DNA from 4 places in the Janthinobacterium kumbetense genome. Region 1 is predicted to be linked to each of the others. Evidence: predicted binding sites of a transcription regulator. Region 1 holds the regulator's gene; each other region holds the start of a gene.
What was found. Region 1 encodes FNR, which switches genes on or off when oxygen is low (the NO sensors DNR and NnrR bind a similar motif). Its sites were predicted from a motif close to TTGATNNNNATCAA; they were not measured.
Positions count from the first base shown of each region.

Region 2: the regulator FNR is predicted to act here: its motif matches at 2,509-2,522, upstream of NCG91_RS14280 (universal stress protein).
Region 3: the regulator FNR is predicted to act here: its motif matches at 3,496-3,509, upstream of NCG91_RS16295 (universal stress protein).
Region 4: the regulator FNR is predicted to act here: its motif matches at 1,578-1,591, upstream of cydD (thiol reductant ABC exporter subunit CydD).

Region 1 covers NZ_JAMQGR010000002.1:720,781-726,083, reverse strand. Annotated here, with positions in the region: gene NCG91_RS10680 (cbb3-type cytochrome oxidase subunit 3) at 1-29, shown strand, start outside; gene ccoP (cytochrome-c oxidase, cbb3-type subunit III) at 22-942, shown strand; gene ccoG (cytochrome c oxidase accessory protein CcoG) at 945-2,327, shown strand; gene NCG91_RS10665 (FixH family protein) at 2,430-2,954, shown strand; gene fnr (fumarate/nitrate reduction transcriptional regulator Fnr) at 2,958-3,716, opposite strand; gene NCG91_RS10655 (response regulator) at 3,966-5,303, shown strand, end outside.
Region 2 covers NZ_JAMQGR010000004.1:138,765-144,067, reverse strand. Annotated here, with positions in the region: gene NCG91_RS14290 (MHYT domain-containing protein) at 1-1,364, shown strand, start outside; gene NCG91_RS14285 (response regulator) at 1,361-2,374, shown strand; gene NCG91_RS14280 (universal stress protein) at 2,687-3,523, shown strand; gene NCG91_RS14275 (hypothetical protein) at 3,593-4,462, shown strand; gene NCG91_RS14270 (NADP-dependent malic enzyme) at 4,516-5,303, opposite strand, start outside.
Region 3 covers NZ_JAMQGR010000005.1:161,987-167,289, forward strand. Annotated here, with positions in the region: gene NCG91_RS16270 (DUF2325 domain-containing protein) at 1-105, opposite strand, end outside; gene NCG91_RS16275 (hypothetical protein) at 144-470, opposite strand; gene hemP (hemin uptake protein HemP) at 556-753, opposite strand; gene NCG91_RS16285 (Crp/Fnr family transcriptional regulator) at 1,002-1,808, opposite strand; gene NCG91_RS16290 (response regulator) at 2,148-2,792, opposite strand; gene NCG91_RS16295 (universal stress protein) at 2,947-3,414, opposite strand; gene NCG91_RS16300 (protein phosphatase CheZ) at 3,881-4,747, shown strand; gene NCG91_RS16305 (chemotaxis protein CheA) at 4,747-5,303, shown strand, end outside.
Region 4 covers NZ_JAMQGR010000009.1:161,063-166,365, forward strand. Annotated here, with positions in the region: gene NCG91_RS22215 (PEP-CTERM sorting domain-containing protein) at 110-676, opposite strand; gene NCG91_RS22220 (GbsR/MarR family transcriptional regulator) at 966-1,517, opposite strand; gene cydD (thiol reductant ABC exporter subunit CydD) at 1,656-3,344, shown strand; gene NCG91_RS22230 (amino acid ABC transporter ATP-binding/permease protein) at 3,341-5,023, shown strand; gene NCG91_RS22235 (cytochrome ubiquinol oxidase subunit I) at 5,138-5,303, shown strand, end outside.

The DNA.
Region 1 (5,303 bases):
CCCTGGCGAAGGAGCATAACCATGGCTGACTTTACCAACGGCTTCTGGAATATCTATGTGATCGTGCTGTCCCTGCTGGGCATCATCGGCTGCGGCGTGCTGCTGTACTCGCAGTCGAAAGTGAAAGTGCCGGCCGGCGCCCCCGCCGACGGCACCACGGGCCACGTCTGGGACGAGGACTTGAAGGAACTCAATACGCCGATGCCGCGCTGGTGGATGTGGTTGTTCTACATCACCATCGTCTTCTCGCTGGCGTACCTGTTCCTGTATCCGGGCCTGGGCAACTATGCCGGCAGCCTGGGCTGGAAATCGACGGGCCAGTACGAGGAAGAGCTGAAGAAGGCGGAAGCCGACTACGGTCCCTTGTTCAACAAGTACCTGAGCCAGGACTTGAAGACGGTGGCCGCCGATCCGCAGGCGCAAGCCATCGGCCAGCGCCTGTTCCTGACCTACTGCGCGCAATGCCACGGTTCGGATGCGCGCGGCAACAAGGGCTTCCCCAACCTGACCGACAAGGACTGGCTGTATGGCGGCGAACCCGACATCATCAAGACCACCATCATGCACGGCCGCAATGGGCAAATGCCACCGATGGGCGCCGCCCTAGGGTCCGAAAAGGATGTCGAGAACGTGGCCCATTATGTGCTGAGCCTGTCCGGCTCGACCTCGGATCCCGTCAAGTCGGTGCTGGGCAAGGCCAAGTTCGGCGCCTGCATGGCCTGTCATGGCGCCGATGCCAAGGGTAACCAGATGCTGGGCGCGCCAAACCTGACGGACAAGACCTGGCTGTACGGCGGCAGCGCCGACACCATCATGGAAACCGTACGCAAGGGACGCAGCAACACCATGCCGGCCTTCAGCGATTTCCTCGGCGAATCCAAGGTACACGTGCTGTCGGCGTATGTCTGGAGCCTGTCGAATCCGCAGGCACCCGCAAAGTAAAAATGGAACCTCAAGTCATCAAGATGTATGCGGCCCGCGAGCAAATCTACCCTCGCGAGGCCAAAGGACGCTACGCTACCTGGCGATGGGTATGCGTATGGCTTACCCAGCTCGCGTTCTACGGCTTGCCGTGGTTGACCTGGAATGGCAGGCAAGCCCTGCTGTTCGATTTGACCACGCGCAAGTTCTACATTTTCGGCGTCGTGCTGTGGCCCCAGGATTTCATCTATCTGGCGGCCCTGCTGATCATCTGTGCGTATTTGTTGTTCCTCGTCACGGCCATTGCCGGGCGGGTGTGGTGCGGGTTCTCTTGCCCGCAAACGGTATACACGGAAATTTTCCTGTGGGTCGAACGCCGCATCGAGGGTACGCGCAGCGCGCGCATGGCCCTCGACAAGCAGGGCCCCTCCGTGCGCAAGGCGTTCAAGAAGACGGCTAAGCACCTGGTATGGGGCGCCATCGCCCTGTGGACGGGCTTTACCTTTGTCGGCTACTTCACGCCGATCAAGGAACTGGCGCAGTCGGTGACCACGCTGAACTTCGGTCCCTGGGAATGGTTCTGGGTCTTGTTCTACAGTCTGGCAACCTACGGCAACGCGGGCTGGCTGCGCGAGCAGGTGTGCAAATACATGTGCCCCTACGCGCGCTTCCAGAGCGCCATGTTCGACCAGGACACCCTGATCATCACCTACGATGCCAAGCGCGGTGAACCACGTGGCGCCATGAGCAAGAAGGCCGGCAACAACGACAAGCTGGGCGATTGCATCGACTGTACCCTGTGCGTGCAGGTGTGTCCGACCGGCATCGATATCCGTAACGGCCTGCAGTATGAATGCATCGGTTGCGCCGCTTGCGTCGATGCCTGCAACAGCGTGATGGACAAGGTCGACCGGCCACGGGGACTGGTACGCTACAGTACCGACCATGCGATGGAAAACAACTTCAATTCGAAGCAGATACGCCAGCGCGCCATGCGCCCGCGCGTCTTGATCTACACTTCCATCCTGGCCCTGATCATCATCGCCGTGTGTACTTCGCTGGCCCTGCGCACGCCCCTAAAAATGGACGTGATCCGCGACCGCGGTTCCATGGGACGCGAAGTGGAAGACGGCATGATCGAAAACGTCTACCGCCTGCAGATCATGAACACGTCGGAGCAAAGCCAGCATTTCAAAATCAGCGCTTCCGGCTTGCCGGGCCTGACCTTGCTGACGCGCGAAGAAGTGACCTTGCAGCCGACGGAAACGCTGGGTTGGCCGATCCGCCTGCGCGTGCCGCACGGCGTGGGAGAGAAGGGCTCGAACAAGATTGCGATCGAATTGCAATCGCTGGACGACCCATCGCTGCATGTGCGTGAAAGCGCGGTATTCATCGTGCCACGTTAACAAGGAAAGGCGGACGGGGACCGGGTGCCCTCGCCGCCGCCACGAAGTTGCAGGAAGGCCGGTCCCCGCACGGGGATTGGCCGTTTACACAGGAGAAATACCATGTCCGACAGTCTGAAACTGCAAGCACCCGTTGCACCGTGGTACAAGCATCGCTGGCCATGGCTGCTGATGATCGGCCCCGGCCTGTCCGTGGTCGTCGGCAGCTTCATGGGCTATATCGCGTTTACGCAGCCCGATGCGCTGGTGGTGGGCGATTATTACAAGCAGGGCAAGGCGATCAACCAGGATTTGAAGCGCGACACGATCGCCAGCGACCTGGCGATGGATACGCGCCTGTCGTATGACGTGGCGCAAGCACGCCTGACCGGTTCCGTGCACAGCTTCGGCAAGGCCTATCAGGCGCCTTTGCAGCTGCACCTGGCGCATGCGACCCTGCCGGAAAAGGATATCAAGGTGCTGGTGCAGCCCGACGCAGCCGGCAATTTTTCCGTGGCGCTGCCGATGCTCGAGCGCAGCCGCTGGCAAGTGCTGGTGGAAAACGACAAACGCGAGTGGCGCCTGTCCGGCATCTGGACCTGGCCCCTGCAGCGCAGCATCGCGCTGCATGCGGACGAGGAACTGTAAGTCTTACTTGCAGACGTCCGTGCCGGCCGTAATGGCTTTTAACTTGGCCGGCTGCAGGATTTCAATTTCCCGGTTCGAGACGCGCAGCCAGCCTTCCTTCTTGAACTTCGACAGCAGGCGGCTGACGCTCTCGATGGTCAGGCCCAGGTAGTTGCCGATTTCCTCGCGCGACATGCGCAGCTGGAAATTGCTGCCCGAATAGCCGCGCGCTTCATAGCGCGACGCCAGGTTGACGATGAAGGCGGCAAAGCGCTGCGTCGCCTGCATATTGCCCAGCAACAGCATGACGCTTTGCTCGCGCGTGATTTCCTGGCTCATCATGCGGTGGAAATGGCGCAGCAGGGTCGGCATATTGCCCAGCAATTGTTCCAGGCTGGAAAACGGGATTTCACACACTTCGCTGTCTTCCAGCGCCACCGCATTACAGTGGTGGCGGTCGGCGCTGATGGCGTCCATGCCCAGCAGTTCGCCCGCCATCTGGAAGCCCGTCACCTGCTCTTCGCCGCCCGGATTGATCTGGTACGTCTTGAAATGCCCCAGGCGGATCGCATACAGGTTCTGGAACGAGTCGCCGATGCGGAACAGCGAGGCGCCGCGCACAATCTTGCGGCGGCGGCCGATGATCTGATCCAGCCTGTCCATGTCGCCCACATCGAGGCCCATCGGCAGGCACAATTGATGCATGCTGCAGGTCGAGCATCGCGCACGCAACGCCTCCACGTTCACGGTGGGCAAGGTTGGAGTGAGTAGCGCTTCAGTCATGTCGGTACCTTTTAGAAAATGCAACAACAAGTTTACTGCATACAGCCGCATACAGGGTTGCCGTATGCCAATTTCACCGTAAATTCGGCGAATAAACGACGTCCAGCCTTTAATTATATGGCAACATCGTCAAAAGCCCGTACGGGGCGGGCAATTTGCGCGGCGGCGCTTGCCAAGCTGGGGCATTGATAGGAAAATTCCTGACAGCATTATCTGCCGCCTGTGCCGCCCGGTACTGAAAAGGAAATCATGAAGCCTCTCGGCATTAAAGCAAAAGTCGCGCTGGCCACCAGCCTGACCTCGATCGCCATGATCGCGCTGGTCACCATGATCCAGGTGCAGCACATGCGCGACGACTTCACCCGAGTACTGCTGAGCCAGCAATCGTCCCTGATCACCCGCACCGCCGCCGAACTCGACGACAAGCTGGGCATGCTGCTGCAGATCGTCACCCTGACGGCCCGACAGCAGCCGCCGGAATTGATCGCCCGGCCCGCCCAATTGCGCGAATACTATTCGCGCCGCTCGATGCTGGTGCTGTTCGATGACGTGCTGGTGCTCGACGCGCATGGCGCCGTCGTGGCCGACATGCCGGAAGTGGCGGGGCGCGCCGGCATCAACGTCGCCGAGCGCGAGTATTTCCAGACCGTCCTGCGCACGCGCCAGCCCATGATCACCGAACCGATGCTGGGCAAGTCGAGCGGCATGCCCATCGTGCAGATGGTGGCGCCCGTGCTGGCCGCCGATGGCCAGGTGGCCGGCGTGGTGATCGGCGTGCTGCGCCTGTACAAGGACAACCTGCTGGGCCGCCTGCGCTCGGAAAAGATCGGCAAGAACGGCTATTACTTCATCCTCACGCGCGGCGCCGTGCCGCGCTACGTGCTGCACCCCGATACCAGCCGCTTGCTGCAACCGCGCAAGCCGAACGCCAACCTGACGACGACCCAGCTGCTGAAGGAAGATGGCGAAGGCAGCATGGTCAGCACCAACAGCCGCGGCATCACGGCCGTCAACAGCTTCAAGCGCCTGAAATCCGTGAACTGGCTGCTGGCCGCCTCGCTCCCCGTCGAGGATGCCTTCGAACCGTTCGATGGCGTGCTGTACCGATTGGTGCTGTGGAGCATCCTCGCCTCGCTGCTGGCCGCCTTTGTGCTGGGCTGGGTCACCGTGCGCCTGCTGTCGCCGCTGGTGCGCCTGCGCGACACCCTGCAAGCCCTGCGCACCAGCGGCAGCCGCTTCACGCCCGTGCCGGTGCAGCAGCGCGACGAGATCGGCGAACTGACGGAAGCGTTCAACGGCCTGATGAGCGAACGCGACCGCCTGCAGCAGGAGCTCGAATCGCGCGCGGCGGAGCTGGAACAGGAACGCGACCGGGCCGAGGCGGCCAACCGCGCGAAGAGCGATTTCGTGGCCAACATGAGCCATGAAATCCGCACGCCCCTCAATGCCGTGCTGGGCATGGTGTATTTGCTGGGCAATACCAGGCTCGACACGGAACAACGCAAGTATCTGACCATGGTCAGAGTAGCGGGCCAGTCGCTGCTGGGCATCCTCAACGACGTGCTCGACTATTCGAAGATCGAGGCG
Region 2 (5,303 bases), on a different contig from region 1:
TGCTCGACAACGCCATCAAGTTCACGCCCGGCGGCGCCGTCAGCCTGGCGGCGCGCCGCGACGATGGCCAGCTGCACCTGCTGGTGCAGGACAGCGGCATCGGCATCCCCGCGGAACGTCGCGACGCCATTTTCGATCCCTTCGTGCAAGCGGACGCCTCGACCACGCGGCGCTTTGGCGGCACGGGCCTGGGCACCACCATCAGCCGGCAGCTGGTGACCCTGATGCAGGGGCGCATCTGGGCCGATGCCGCCTTGCCGCACGGCAGCGTGTTCCACGTCATGCTGCCCTTGCTGCCGGCGCGCCAGGCGGCGCTGCCCGCCAGCGAACGGCGCAGCGTGCGCCTGCCGCCCCTGCGCGTGCTGGCCGCCGACGACGTGCCGCAAAACCTGGAACTGCTGAGCTTACTGCTGGGCAAGCGTGGCCACACGGTGGTCACGGCCGGCGATGGCGCGCAAGCCTTGCAGCTGGCGCAGCAGGATGACTTCGACGTGCTGCTGCTGGACTTGCAAATGCCGCACATGGATGGCCTGGCCGCTACGCAAGCCATCCGTGCCGCCGCCCTGCGCGACGGACGCCCGCGCGTGCCCGTGATCGCCATGACGGCCAGCGTGCTCGAAGCGCACCGCAAGGCGGCGCGGGCGGCCGGCATGGACGGTTTCGCCACCAAGCCCGTCGAATGGCAGGCGCTGGCGCTGGAAATCGCGCGCGTGCTGGGCCTGGCGGCGGACCCGGCCGACGATAGCCACGCGCCGCCCCCCGCTGGCGGACGGGTGCTGCACCATGCGGGCGCCCTGCAGCGCTGGGCCGGCAACGACAGCGCCTACCGCGCGGCGCTGGCCCGTTTCGGACGCGAGCATCCGCGCCTGCCGCCCGCCCTGCTGGTCGCCATCGAGGCGCGCGACCACGCGGCGCTCTTGTCGCACAGCCACCAACTGCGCGGCGTGGCCGCCAACCTGGGACTGGAGCAACTGGCCGCCAGCCTGGCGGCGCTGGAGCAATGCTGCGCCGGTCCCGGTGCCGTTCCCGCCACGGCGCAGCAGCTCGACGAAATCCTGGGCGCCCTGCTGACGCAATGGCCGGCGGCAACGGCCGCCATCGCCCGGCTGGCGCCGCCTGTCTTGCCGGCGGCAACGGCGGCGGCCATCGACGCGCCCGCCGTCCGGCAAGCGGCCAATGCCCTGTTAAGCGCCTTGCGGCGTGGCGAACTCGATGACGCGGCGCAAGCACAGTTGCAGCACGCCATGGGCGCGCAAGCGGACGAGCTGGCGCCGCTGCTGCATGCCATCGACGACTTTGATTTCCCCCAGGCACAGTCGCTGCTGCACGACTTGCTGCACACCTACGCCCCGGAGTCCCCATGAATGCACCAGCCAGGCCCGTGATTCTCATCGTCGACGATGAGGCGGCCAATTTGCAATTGCTGCGCCAGATCTTGCAGAACGACTATGCGCTGCTGTTCGCCAAGGATGGCGCGCGGGCGCTGGCACTGGCGCAGCAGGAGCGCCCGGCCCTGATCCTGCTCGACGTGATGATGCCCGGCATGAGCGGCCACGACGCCTGCCGCCAGCTGAAGGCCGCGCCGCTGACGGCCGCCATCCCCGTCATTTTCGTCACGGCCCTGAACGACATGCGCGACGAACTGAGCGGTTTTGAGGCGGGTGCCGTCGATTACATCACCAAGCCGCTCAGCCCCGCCATCGTGCGCGCCCGCGTGCGCACGCACCTGTCGCTGGTGCGCATCGATGAATTGAAGGAAACGCGGCTGCAGATCGTCCAGCGCCTGGGCCTGGCGGCCGAATACAAGGACAATGAAACAGGCTTGCACGTGATCCGCATGAGCCATTACGCACGCCTGCTGGGCGTGGCCGCCGGCATGGACGAGGCCGCCGCGGACGACCTGCTGCACGCGGCGCCCATGCACGACGTGGGCAAGATCGGCATCCCCGACCGCATCCTGCAAAAGCCGGGCAAGCTCGACGCGGACGAATGGAGCATCATGCAGACGCACGCGCGCATCGGCGGCGACATCATCGGCGAACATGCGGAAGGCGGCATGCTGGCGCTGGCGCGCGCCATCGCCGTGTCGCACCATGAAAAATGGGATGGCAGCGGTTACCCGAACGGCTTGGCAGGCGAAGCGATCCCGCTGGCGGGGCGCATCGTCGCCGTGGCGGACGTGTTCGACGCGCTGACCTCGGTGCGCCCGTACAAGCGCGCGTGGTCGGTGACGGACGCCGTGGGCTATCTGCAAGCGCAACAAGGCAGCCATTTCGATGCGCGGCTGGTCGACCTGTTTGTCGGGGAACTGCCCGCCATCGACGCCATCCGGCTGCGCTGGGCAGAGAAAGCGGAACACCTCGCGCCCGCTTGAAGAGTGAACTCCCGCCACGGCCAGCGTTGTTGCGTCACACAAGCAAGTGCCGGACAGATGGCGCCGGCGCCGATGCAGACCACTGGAGGGGCCAGGAGTTCAATGCCATTATGGCTGGCGGCGGAGCAGGCATTTTGATGCACATCAAACAGCTTGCACTTTCCTGGCTGCGCACTTGCAGATGGCCCTGGCCTCTCTTTTTTTGACTTACATCAAGCCCAGCATAAGAAAAGCCCCGGCCAGCACGGCAATGCTGGACTTGCCCGTGTTGCCGTTCTAGCCTTGTTGCCATCCTGACTACCGAGTGACAACATGGCTTACAAATCCATCCTCGTCCACGCCGACCTGTCGCGCCATGCGCCGCAGCGCATCGCCATCGCGGCGCGGCTGGCGCACGCGCACCAGGCGCACCTGATCGGCGCCGCCATGACGGGCATGTCGCGCTTTACCCTGGAAAACAACCGCGGCATGCGCGGCGGCGCCGTGGCGGCGCAGATTTCGGCCTTGCACGGGCAAGCGGAACAGGCGCTGGACCAGTTCGAGACGCTGGCGCGCCAGGCCGGCGCCGCCTCGCTCGAGCGCCGCCTGATCGAAGACGACGAGGATGGCGGCATGGCCGTCAGCGCCCGCTACAGCGATCTGACCGTGCTGAGCCAGCACGACGACAGCGAAGCCTTGCCCGGTGCCATGAGCGACCTGGTGCCCTACGTGATGCTGAATGCGGCCCGTCCCGTGCTGATCGTGCCGCGCAGCGGCCAGTTCGCACAGGTGTACAACACGGTCGTGGTGGCCTGGGATGGCAGCATGGAAGCGACGCGCGCCATCGGCCACGCCCTGCCCCTCTTGCGCGCGGCGCGCCTGGTGGTGCTGGCCCTGCTGCACCCGCCGGTCGGCCACGCGCAGCCGGCGCGCCATCCGGGCGCCGACATCGCCGCCTACCTGAGCCGCCATGGCGTGCCCGTCGAAGTGCGCCCGGCCGTCGCCACGGGCGACATCGGCGCGGCGCTGCTGGCCATGGCCGCCGAAGTGCATGCGGACCTGCTGGTGATGGGCGGCTACGGCCACGCGCGCTTCCGCGAAATCCTGCTGGGCGGCGTGACGGAAACCGTGCTGCGCCAGATGACCTTGCCGGTGCTGATGGCGCACTGACACCAAGCGCGCTCCATGTCGTTGCACAATGGGTATACTTGCCTGTTTATCCATATCAAAGCAATGTACATGAACCAACAACTCCTCAATTGGGGCAATAGCCTGGTGCCGTTCGGCGGCGAACTGCTGTGGACCGCCCTGCCGTGGATGCTGCTGTGCAGCGCGGCCGGCTTCGTGCTGGCGCTCGGCATCTGCTACCAGCTGGCCAGAAAATGCCTGCTGGTGCGCCGTCCCCGCGCCTGGCATGTGGCCGCCAAGCTCAGCTATGTGCTGATCCTGCTCGCGCTGCCGCTCCTCGGTGCCGGATTTGGCGCCGTGCACAGCGTGCACCGCGTGGTCAACCAGGCCCTCGAGCGCGACTTGCAGCCCGTGGTCGAGGCGCAGATGCCGGCGCTGCGCGTCTACCTGGAACAGCAGGTCAAGCTGATCGCCCCGGGCCAGCCCATCAGCGTGCGCAGCCTGCTCGAACCGTTCGTGCAAGGCATGTATTACCAGCCCACGTCCAGCAGCTACTGGGAACGCAGCAAGGCGCGCTGGATCAATGAATTCATTCTGCGCCGCGGCAGCGTGCTGCTGACCCAGGTGCTGCAGGAACAGCTGATCGCCAGGGTCGGCCTGCTCGGCGAAGCGCTCAAGGGCGCCAACTTCCGTGGCCAGGCGACGGGCGAGCTGGCCGCGCTGGGCACCGACCTGGCCGTGCGCCTGACCACCGACGTGGCGCGCCATGCCGACTTCAGCAAACTCGACAAGTCAGTGCCGATGATTTTCATCGACGCCATCAAACGGCAAGCCGGCGCCTATTTCAATTCGCTCAAGATCACGCTGGGCCTGTTCGCGCTGGCCGCGCTGCTGCTGGTATGGGGCGAGATCATGCTGTACCGCCATTACTACCTGCGCCGCCATCCGCCCGCCGCGGCCCTGCCCGTGCCGCCCATGTAAAAAAAGCCGCGCCTCCTTGCGGATGGCGCGGCTTTCAGGCGGCAGCTAAACCCTTAGGCTTTGCGCTGCGCCACGGCGTCGACGACGCACAGGGCCGTCATGTTGACGATGCGGCGCACGGTGGCCGATGGCGTCAGGATGTGCACGGGCTTGGCGCAACCGAGCAGGATCGGACCGACGGCGATGCCGTTGCCGGCCGCCGTCTTCACCAGGTTGTAGGCGATGTTGGCCGATTCGATGTTCGGCATGACCAGCAGGTTGGCGTCGTTCTTCAGTGCCGAATTCGGCATGATTTTCTGGCGCAGCTTGCTGTCGAGGGCCGTATCGCCGTGCATTTCGCCGTCGATTTCCAGGTCCGGCGCGCGTTCCTTGATGATGGCCAGCGCGGCGCGCATCTTTTGCGCCGAAGCGCTGTCGCTGGAACCGAAGTTCGAGTGCGACAGCAGGGCTGCGCGCGGCGACAGGCCGAAACGGGTCATCTCTTCGGCGGCCATGATGGTGATCTCGGCCAACTGGTCGGCGTCCGGATTTTCATTGACGTGCGTGTCGACCATCACCAGCTGGCGTTCCGGCATGATCAGCACGTTCATGGCGGCGTAGACATTGCTGCCGGCGCGCTTGCCCAGCACCTGGTCGATGTATTTCAGGTGCAGCTGGGTGGTGCCGAAGGTGCCGCAGATCATGCCGTCGGCGTCGCCCTTGTGGATCATCATCGAACCGATCAGGGTGTGACGGCGGCGCATTTCCAGTTTAGCGTATTCCTCGGTGACGCCTTTGCGGCTCGTCATGGCGTAGTACGTATTCCAGTAATCGCGATAGCGCTCGTCGAAGTCCGGGTTGA
Region 3 (5,303 bases), on a different contig from region 1:
CGACAGTTCCCACAGCCGGCGGCGGCGTGAAGCGAGCGCGGCCGGTTCGGCCCCGCCGCTGGAACAATTGCTGATGACGGGCAGGGACTGGTCTTTGTCACACATGGCGATATCCTGTTGGGCGATGGGGGATGGAAACGAAATTATTGCGGCAGGGGCGAGGCGGGGCGCTTGGCGCTCAGCATGCGTGCCAGGCGCTCAAGCCAGCTGGTCCTGGGTGGCGCGGGCCGGTGCAGCGCCACGAGGGCAGCCCATTGCTGCGACAGTTGCTGGCAGGTCGCTTGCAGCACGGGACCCAGGCCGGGCGAGTTTGACAGCACTTGCAGATGGCGTTCGATGACACCCGCCAGTTTCTCGCAGGGACTGCCCGCATGGTAGTGCGACATCAGGTGCAGCACGGCCGACAGCAGCAGTTCAGGCTGTTGGCCTTGCGGAGGAGGAAACATCGGGGAAGGTCGGTCGTTCGCCATCAAACACTCCTGTGCGGTGGTTTGGCTGGCTGCGCGCACGGGGCGCGACTGGCTGGCGAGTGTGGTGACTGGCTGCCGTGCTGCTTCAGGCAGTCAGGATCAGCTTGTTCAATTGGGTGACGCGCAGGCGATAGATCTTGCCGCTGTGCTCAATCTCCACTTCGCGGCCCTGCTGCAGCAGCGCTTCGCTGGTGATGCGGCGCGCCGGCTGGGCCATGCTGACGGGAGGACGGACGTGGGCGGTAGCGGCATCCTGGATCAAGGCTGGTTTTGAGCTTTGCATGTTGGGCTTTCTTTGTCTCAGTTGAGAATGATTCGTATTTGCATTATTGTTGAATGTGGCCCGAAAAGCAAGGCTTATTTGTGCGGAATCCGCGCTTTTTTACGGTGGGATGGCAGCGTGGGAGCGAGTGCTGCGCAAAGGCGGCCGCTGGCGCGGCGCGGAAGGGGGCGGCAGCAAAAAAGACCCGGCAAGGCAGTGCGCCTTGGCCGGGTCAAGCCTGTGCCAAGCTTGAGGAAATCGGGATGAAGCTAGATGGTGGCCAGCAATTGCGCCGAGGCGCTGGCGGCCGCGGTGGTATCGGCCTTGAGCTTGGCGGCGGCCAGCTGCTTGGCGCGCGAACGCGACGGCGGCAGGCGGCGCAGGGTTTTCAGGGCGTCCGGATCCTTGATGCCGATGGTGCGCTGGTCAACCGTGATCAGGCCGATTTCATTGAAGGCGGACAAGGTGCGGCTGACCGTTTCCAGGGTCAGGCCCAGGTAGCTGCCGATTTCGTGGCGCGTCATGCGCAGGTTGAACAGCTTGCTCGAGTAGCCCATCTGCGCAAAGCGGTCGGCCAGCGAGACGAGGAAGCGCGCCACGCGGGCTTCGGCGCTGAGGGCGCCCAGCATGCCGATCATGGCTTGCTCGCGCACCAGTTCGCGGCTCATCACGCCGTACATGACATTTTCCAGTTCCAGGTGGACACGGCCCAGCGCCGTGAGTTTCTTGAACGGCAGCAGGATCAGGTCGCAGTCGGACAGGGCCACCGCTTCCGAGGAATAGTGGCGCGAGTGGATGCCGTCGACGCCCAGCATGTCGCCCTTCATGGGAAAGCTGAGCACCTGCTCATTGCCGAACTCATCGATGAGCACGGTTTTCAGGAAGCCCGAATTGACGATGTACAGGGTGTCGAACGGCTGGCCGATCGTATGCACGCGCTGGCCCGTCTTGAATTGCACGTGCTGGAACAGCAGTTCGTCGGCGGCGATGGTGCAGGCGCTGGAGATATGCAGCAGGTCGCACACCTCCTTCAGGTTCGACCAGAGCCGGCCCTGGCGCTGGCGTCCCGCTTCCATCGGAGCGGAGGGGGCCAGCGATGGTGAGGCGGCGCGGGTGTCGGGCATTTGCGTGGACAGCATGTTCATCTCCTGGTGACAGGTAGTTCAGAGTTGAATGACGGGGTGCACGGGACGGCGGGCAGGCGTGGGCCGGCGGCGCGCGTTCGGGCAGGTAATGCTCAATTCGCTGAAGACTTGCTGTGTGATGAAATAACTTTCCAGCAACTTGATTACTGGTTTCAGTATGCCAACAAGCGTATGCAATTAATATCAGCAGTGGCTGAATATGGCAGTAGGAGCTGTGGTAGATGAAGTAGGATTGTTCCTACAGTCGACGCGCGGGCGCGCGCCGCCGTATTAGGTCTTGAAGGGGGAGAGCAGGCGGTGCGCCACGGCATACTGGACCATTTCAGACAGCGAACTCATGCCCATCTTTTGCATGATGCGCGTCTTGTGCGTGCTCACCGTCTTGACGCTCAGATGCAGGTTGTTGGCAATTTCCGTGATCGACTTGCCTGCCACCAGCAGGGAAAAGACTTCGAATTCGCGGTCCGACAACTGTTTATGCAGCAAGCTTTCATTCGGCATCATGATGTTGAGCACGAGCTGCTCCGCCACCTCGGCGCTGATGTAGGGACGTCCCGACGCCACCTTGTGGATGGCGCCCACGAGCTGGGTGCCCGCGCTTTCCTTGGTCAGATAGCCTTGCGCGCCGGCGCGGATGGCGCGCACCGCATACTGCTCTTCCTCGTGCATGGTGAGGATCAGGATGGACAGCTTGGGCGCCTCGCTGCGGATTTGCCGGATCAGGTCGACGCCGCTGCGGCCCGGCATCGACAGGTCGAGCAGCAACAGGTCGAAGCCGCCCTGGCGCACATGGTTGAGTACTTCAAAACCGTCGATGGCTTCACCCACGATGTCGATATCCGGCGCGCCGTCAAGGATGCGCTTCAATCCTTCACGCATGATGGTGTGGTCGTCGGCAATCACAATACGTATCATAGGCGGGCAATCTGGTGGCGTGTAATCTGCTCTGTCCGTCACCGGACAATCAAATGTTGAGAAACGAGAAACGTTGTCATTTTAACCGAAGCGGCCGCACTGTGCCTTTTCTTGAGCTGTGCCGGTGCGACGGCCCCCGTGGCCATGTGACCCCTTATTTTGTCGGGGGTTCCTTGATCAGCCTATGTACCAACACGGGCAATTTCGAGTGCGACAGCACCTTGTTGGTCACGCTGCCCAGCAGCAGCTGACCCCAGCCGCTGCGGCCATGCGAACCCATGAAAATCAGGTCGCATTGCTGCAATTGCGCCACTTCCACGATTTTCAGGGCGGGGCTGTCGGAAAAGGCCGTCAATCCCGTCGCTTGCAAGCCCCGCTTGGCAGCCGCGTCGAGCACGGGTTGCCAGTGGTCGGCGCCCGCCTTGCGCATGGCGACGCGGTATTCCTCTTCGCTGGGATAGCTCGGCGGAATGATTTCGATGTACACCGGGTACTGGTACTCGGGCGCCACATACACGGCAAGGATGTCGGCGTGCATTTGTTCGGCAAAGGCAACGCCGGCACAGGCCGTCAAGTTGGAGACGGTGGAGCCGTCCGTGGCGATCAGAATTTTCTTATACATGGCAGGTCCTTTGGCAGTGACTCAGCGCGCGCAACGCCTCTCATTGTAGACGTGGCGGCAGCATTGTATTCATGTAAAGACTTGATAATTATCAATACTACTGCACCTTCAGTATAGACAACATTGGCAGAAAGATCGTGTTTAGCTGCGGCAGGGTCCGCCTGGCGCCGTTGCGCAGGCGCTTGAGAGCAGGATTTCTTGTGTCGCGCGTGGTCTTGCACGCACGCCAATGGTAGTATTTCAAAATACAACAGCAGGAACACTTATTTCCTGGCGGAAAAGCTCTTGCGGACCCGCTTTGCACCAGGAAGCGCGTTTTGAGATTTACCAACAGGGCGGCGCCCTGCTACACTCGCACCATCGCAGCGGTATTGCCTCAAATCATCTTAATCGAGAAATTGTGGGTATCAGTCTGTAAAACGCACAGTTCAGGCGGAATTTTGACAAATTATGGAGAAGCAGGGATATGACCAACGCCGCTGATGATTTCGATGCATTATTCGATGAAGTATCCGCGCAAAGCGCGGCCGCAGCCACGCCGGCACCTGCCGCCGCGCCCGCTCCCGCCGTGATCGCGGATGACGATTTTGACGCGCTGTTCGACTCCGTGTCGGCCAGCGCCGCCGTACCGGCAGCCGCAGCGGCGCCGGTGGCTGCCGCGCCAGCCGCAGCGGAAGCGGCCCCCGTGGCCGGCGCCGACGCGCCTGGCGAAGCGGCCGACCCGGTCGACCAGTCCGACAAGCCGATGTTCGAGCGCCTGGGCGGCATCGTGCGCCTGCTGCACGATTCGCTGCGCGAACTGGGCTACGACAAGGCGTTGACGGAAGCGTCGTCGCAGATCGTCGACGCCCAGGACCGCCTGGAATATGTCGCCACCCTGACGGAACAGGCTGCCAACAAGGTCTTGAACACGCTCGATGAAGGCATGCCGGCGCAGGACGTGCTGTCGAAGAAAGCCAAGGACATGGACGGCCGCTGGACGGCGCTGTTCGACGGCAAGCTGAGCCTGGAAGAATTCAAGGCCCTGGCCGGCGATTCGCGCCAGTTCGCGCAAGCCGTTGCCGAAGCGACGGAAGCGGAGAAAGCACGCTTGCTGGAAATCATGATGGCCCAGGACTTCCAGGACATCACGGGCCAGTTGATCAAAAAAGTGGTCAACATCACCAAGACGGTGGAAAACGAGCTGGCTCAGCTGCTGCGCGACAACGCGCCGGCCGAGGTGCGCGAAAAACTGGCGCAAAAGCCGGTGCCGCTGATGCAGGGCCCGTCCGTGCCGTCGGTGGCGCTGGACCAGGATAATGTAGACGACCTTCTTGCGGATTTGGGATTCTAATGGACGATATGCTCAAGGATTTCGTCGTTGAGGCGATGGATCTTGCGGTTAATGTTGAAGAGCACTTATTGCGCCTCGAGCGTGATCCTGACAACAAGGAAACACTGAATGCCGTGTTTCGTTCCTTCCACACCATCAAGGGTGGCGCCGGTTTCATGGGCCTGCCTGCGCTGGTGGCGGCCTGCCACCTGACGGAAAACCTGTTCGACGCCTTGCGCACGGGCGCCGCGCCCGTGACGCCGATCGCCATCGAGGCGGCGCTGCAAGCGTCCGGTTTCGTGGCCGACCAGCTGACGGAGCTGGCAAATGGCGCCGCGCCGGAAAGCTTGCCGGCCATGCCGGAAGAGCTGGAACACATCCTGACGAACGCCATCGAAGGCAAGGGCATGGACGCGCCTGCGCCTGCCGCCGCCGTGGCGGCGGAAGCGGCCGCGCCTGTTGCCGAGGTCGCTGAAGTGCTTGCGGCCGCGCCTGCCGCTGTCGTGGCCACTGCCAGCGCCGATGGCCTGGACTGGGAAGGCATGTATAACGCCGTCGTGCCCGAGGCCAGCCGCGT
Region 4 (5,303 bases), on a different contig from region 1:
CAGCATAGCGGGAGGGGCATAAAGACGGTGTAAAGAGTGAGCGGCGCGGCGCAAGCGCGCTGTAAACATGGGTGCGCCGGCGCCGTGTTGCGGGTCTTGCCCGATGCTCTTATTTTGCCTGGCGGCGGCGCGCCAGGACGCCGAGCAGGCCCAGGCCGGCGAGCAGCATGGCATAGGTTTCCGGTTCAGGGATGGCGGAAACGTAGGCGCGGTAATTGCTCAGGTCCTTGGGCAAGCCTTCCACCGTGAAGGTCGTGCCGGCTGCGACGGGCGCTGCCCAGTGGAAGACCAGTTCGCCCTGGCCGAAATGGATGGCCAGGTAATCATAGTCCGCCGCACTCGTGAAGGAATTCACCCCGCCGCTGGCGCCTGCCGTGGTGCCCGCGGTGCAGCCTGAGGTGGCATTGTCGCAAAACGAGACGGCCGCACCCAGGCTGGTGCCGAAAACGCCGTTGATATAGCCCTGGATGTCGGTGGGACTCTGCGGCACGAGATTGTCGTCATAGTATTTCACCATGAGGGCAGGTGACGGCGAGTAAGTGACGGTGCTGCCTTCGATGCTGAAACCGCTGGCCGGTCCCACATCGACCCATGTGGCAGCCTGTGCCACACCCATGCAGGCCGTCAGGGCGGCCAGCATGGATGCCCGTATGGCAATGCTTGTTATGCTTTTCATGAAAATCCCCTTTTATTTTATTGCAGACATTTCACTGCTTCAGGGTGCGCGCCATCCGGTCAGGGAGGTCGACTTGTCGCCCGGTCGCCTTTGCGTGAGTACGCATATGCAAGCTTAGTCTTGATGTAAATTAATACAATTTAAATAATGCTATTGGCATGCTTGACAACATCGCATACGGCTATGTATGGCTGTGCTGGCGAATGCCTGCACGGCGAGCGGAAATGGCGTGACAAGGCATGCCAGCTTGTGCTAGCAATGCCTTGATTAGGGGGAGGGGAGGCGGGTTTCAGTCGCTGTTATTGCTGACGCCGAACAGGCGATCCTTGGCGTTGAGCAATTTTTGTACTTTGGCGCCCATTTTCATCAGCTGCGCCATCGATTCGGGCGACAGGCGCTGCAAGTCGTCGAACCAGGTGTTGGCCAGGTCGACCAGTTCATACATTTCGCGCATGCGCTCCTGCGCATACTGGTCGACGGGTTCCGTGGCCGGCGCCAGCAGCGATTCGCGCAGCACCGTCAAGGTGGGCGCCACCTCGCGGCGGCGGCGCTCGGCGGCCACCACGCGGAAGATTTGCCACACATCGCCCAGCGAGGAAAAATACTCGCGCCGGTCGCCGGGGATGCGCGACTGGCGGATCAAGCCCCAGCCCTGCAATTCCTTCAAGCCGATGCTCACGTTCGAGCGTGAAAAACTCAGGTGTTCCGCGATTTCATCCGCGTGTAAAGGATGCTCTGCGACAAACAACAAGGCGTACACTTGCCCCACTGTCCGGTTAAAGCCCCAGCGGCTGCCCATCTCGCCGAAATGGCTGACGAAGGTCAGGATCAGCGGCGTCATTTGGATATGTTGAGTTTTCATAATTATCTGAATTTTTTCACGCCACACCCGCAGGGTCAATTGATATATGTCATGTTTCGCAGTATTATACAAAATATCGAATTTACAGAAAATTCTGAAAACTCAAAAAGTATAGATATGCCTACCACGCCGCTGTCCTTGCCCCGCTTTATCCTTCCCCGTGCCGCCAGCCTGGCGCAGGGCGGCGCCGCCTTGCTGTGGCTGCCACAAGCGGCCTTGCTGGCCTGGGCCGTGCAAGCCATGCTGGCCGGCGCACCGTGGCGCGCGGCCCTGTTGCCGGCCGCCGGCGTGCTGCTGCTGGGCGTGCTGCGCGCCGGCGGCGAAGCGTGGGGCGCGCGGCGCATGTATGCGGCGGCGCGCGACCACCTGTCCACCTTGCGCGCGCAAGTGGCGCAAGCGCTGGCGCACCGTTCGCCGCTGGACCGCCAGCGCGCCCAGTCGGGGCAGGCGGCCAGCGTCATCGCCGAACAGGCCGAAGCCATCGTGCCCTACCTGGTGCGCTACAAGCCCGCGCGCTGGAAAGTCATGCTCGTGCCGCTCGTGATCCTCGCCGTGGTGACGCCCCTGTCGTGGATCGCCGCCCTGATCCTGCTCATCGCCGCGCCCCTGATTCCCGTCTTCATGGCCCTCGTGGGCATGGGCGCGCAAGCGGCCAGCCGCGCGCAGATGGTGGAAATGGGCAGCATGAACGCGTTTCTGCTGGACCGCCTGCGCGGCCTGGCTACCCTGCGCGCGCTCGACGCCGTCGATGCCACGGCCGAACGCCTGGATGCCTCGTCGCAATCCGTGCGCCGGCGCACGATGGTGGTGCTGCGTATCGCCTTCCTGTCGTCCGCCGTGCTGGAACTGTTTTCCGCGCTCGGTGTCGCCATGGTGGCCGCGTTTATCGGTTTCTCCTTGCTGGGCAGCATCAATTTCGGCACCTGGGGCCGCGAACTGAGCCTGGGGCAGGGCTTGTTCATCCTGCTGCTGGCGCCCGCGTTTTTCGAACCCTTGCGCGAACTGGCCGCCGTCTGGCATGACAAGGCGGCCGGCGAAGCGGGCCTGGCCGGCCTGCACGACCTGGCGGGGGAGGGCGTGCCCCTGCCCGGCGCCGGCGTGGCAGCCGCTGCCGTCTCCGCCGCCGCCATGGCCGTGGCGCCGCCGCCCGCTATCGAAATCCATCAACTGCGCTTTGCCCATCCCGGCGAGGCGCCCGTCTTCGACGGCTTCGACCTGACCGTGCGCGCCGGCGAACATGTCGCCCTGCTGGGCGCCAGCGGCGCCGGCAAGACCACCTTGCTGTCCTTGCTGGCCGGCTTGCTGCCCGCCAGCGGCGGCGAGATCCGCATCGGCGGCGTGCGCCTGAACGACGGCACCGTGAATACCTTGCGCCAACGCATGGCGTGGATGGGCCAGCGTCCCCACGTGTTTGCCGCCTCCGTCAGCCAGAACGTGACCCTGGGCCGCGTGGGCGCGCATGCCGCGCAAGTGACGCAGGCGCTGCACCTGGCCGACCTGGCTGCCGTGGCGCAGGCGCAGCCGGCCGTCATGCTCAGCGATGGCGGGCAGGGCTTGTCCGGCGGCGAAGCCGTGCGCCTGGCCTTGGCCCGCGTGGCCCTGCATCCGCACGCGGACTTGCTGCTGGTCGATGAACCGACGGCCCACCTGGACAGCGAAACGGCGGAGCGCGTGACGGACACCTTGCTGGAATTGGCGAAAGGCAAGACGATGATCGTCGCCACGCACGACCCCGTGCTGGCCGGGCGCCTGCAGCGCACGGTGCAGGTCGATGCCCGGGCGCAGGCACAGGAGTTGCGCGCATGAACACCACATTGATCTCGAATCCCGTCCTGCGGCAATTGCTGCTGGCCCAACCAGGCAAGCTGATCGGGGGCGCCTTGCTGGCGGCCCTGACGGCGGTGTCCGGCATGGCCTTATTGGGCTTGTCCGGCTGGTTCATCACGGCCACCTCGATTGCCGGCCTGCACGCCTCGACGGCCATCCTGTTCGACGTGTTCGGCCCGTCGGCCGGCATCCGCCTGCTGGCCATCGGCCGCACGGGTTCGCGCTATGCGGAGCGCCTCGTCACGCACGACGCCACGTTCGCCGCGCTGGCCAGCATCCGCGTGCAACTGTTTCGCGGCTGGTCGCGCCCGGAAGCGGCCAGCCGGCTGCTGCGCCAGCCTGCCAAGCTGCTGTTCCGCCTGACGGCCGATATCGATGCGCTCGAATCGCTGTACCTGCGCCTGCTGGTGCCCGCCTTCACGGCCCTGTGCGCGGCCTTGCTGGCGGGCGTGGCGCTGGGCGTGATGCAGTGGCAGCTGGGCCTGGGACTGGCCGCGTGGCTGCTGGCCGCCGGCGGCGGCATCAGCTGGAGCGTGGCGCGCCGCGCCCGCCGCCCGGCCATCCTGCGCTCGCGCGCCATCGAAAAACTGCGTTCCGGCGCCATCGACCTGGTGGCCGGCCAGACGGACCTGGTGATGGCGGGCCGCATCGACGCCCAGTGCGCGGCGCTGGCGCGGATCGACCGCTCGCTGGCGCAAGCCGATTTCGCCCTGCTGCGCCTGGAAACGGCGGCGGGCGCCGCATATGGCGTGGCCGGCAGCGCGACCCTGGCCGGGGTGCTGCTGGCCGTCGCCGCGCTGGTGCAGCAGCAGGCGCTGAGCGTGCCGGCCGCGGCGCTGGCCCTGCTGATCGCCCTGACGGCCGTGGAACCGTTTGCGGGATTGCGCCGCGGCGCGCTGGAAGCGGGGCGCATGCTGCTGGCGATGCGCCGCCTGGCGCCGCGCCTGGAGCAGCAGGATGTCGCCACGCTGCCCCTGGATGCCGCACCGGGCTTGCGCCTGGAACGCGTCAGCGCCGCGCATGCGGGCAGCCATGTGGCCATCCTGCATGACGTATCGCTGCACATCGCCGCCGGCGAGCGCGTGGCCTTGATCGGCCCCAGCGGCGCGGGCAAGTCCACCTTGCTGGCCCTGGCCGCGCGCGAGCTGGTGCCATTGTCGGGCAAGGTGAGCGCGCCGCGCGCCTGCCTGTTCACGCAGAAGACGGAATTGTTCCAGGACAGCTTGCGCGACAACCTGCGCCTGGCCGACCCCGCCGCCAGCGATGCGCAGCTGTGGGCGGCGCTGCAGGCGGCCGGCCTGGACGACGAGGTGCGCGCCCTGGCGGGCGGCCTCGACACCATGCTGGGCGAGGGCGGCCTGGGCTTGTCGGGCGGCCAGGCGCGGCGTTTGGCGCTGGCGCGGCTGTTTCTGCACGAATCGACCTTGTGGCTGCTCGACGAAGCGACGGAAGCGCTGAATGCGGGGACGGCAAGCGACGTCCTGCAGCGTTTGCGCGCGCGCTGCGAAGGGCGCAGCTTGCTGATCGCAACCCACTTGCGGCGCGAAGCGGCGCTGGCGGACCGGCTGCTGCGCATCCGCGACGGCCGCATCGTCGAAGAGCTGCGGCGCGGCACGGATGGCTTCGAAGCGGCCCTGGCGGGTTTGCGGGGGGATTGACAAGAACGGAGACAGGCGGTGCCGCACGCCAGCCCGAAGGCGGCGGAACCAATCGAATCGCATCAGATAGATACCAAGTTTACAATTACAGTAGGGAAACACCAAGGAAATCATATGGACTTCGATATTGTCGCTTTATCCAGACTGCAGTTTGCGCTGACAGCCCTGTACCACTTTATATTCGTTCCGCTGACGATAGGCCTGTCAGTGATCCTCGCCATCATGGAGACGGTTTACGTGATGACGAACCGCCCCATCTGGCGCGACATGACCAAGTTCT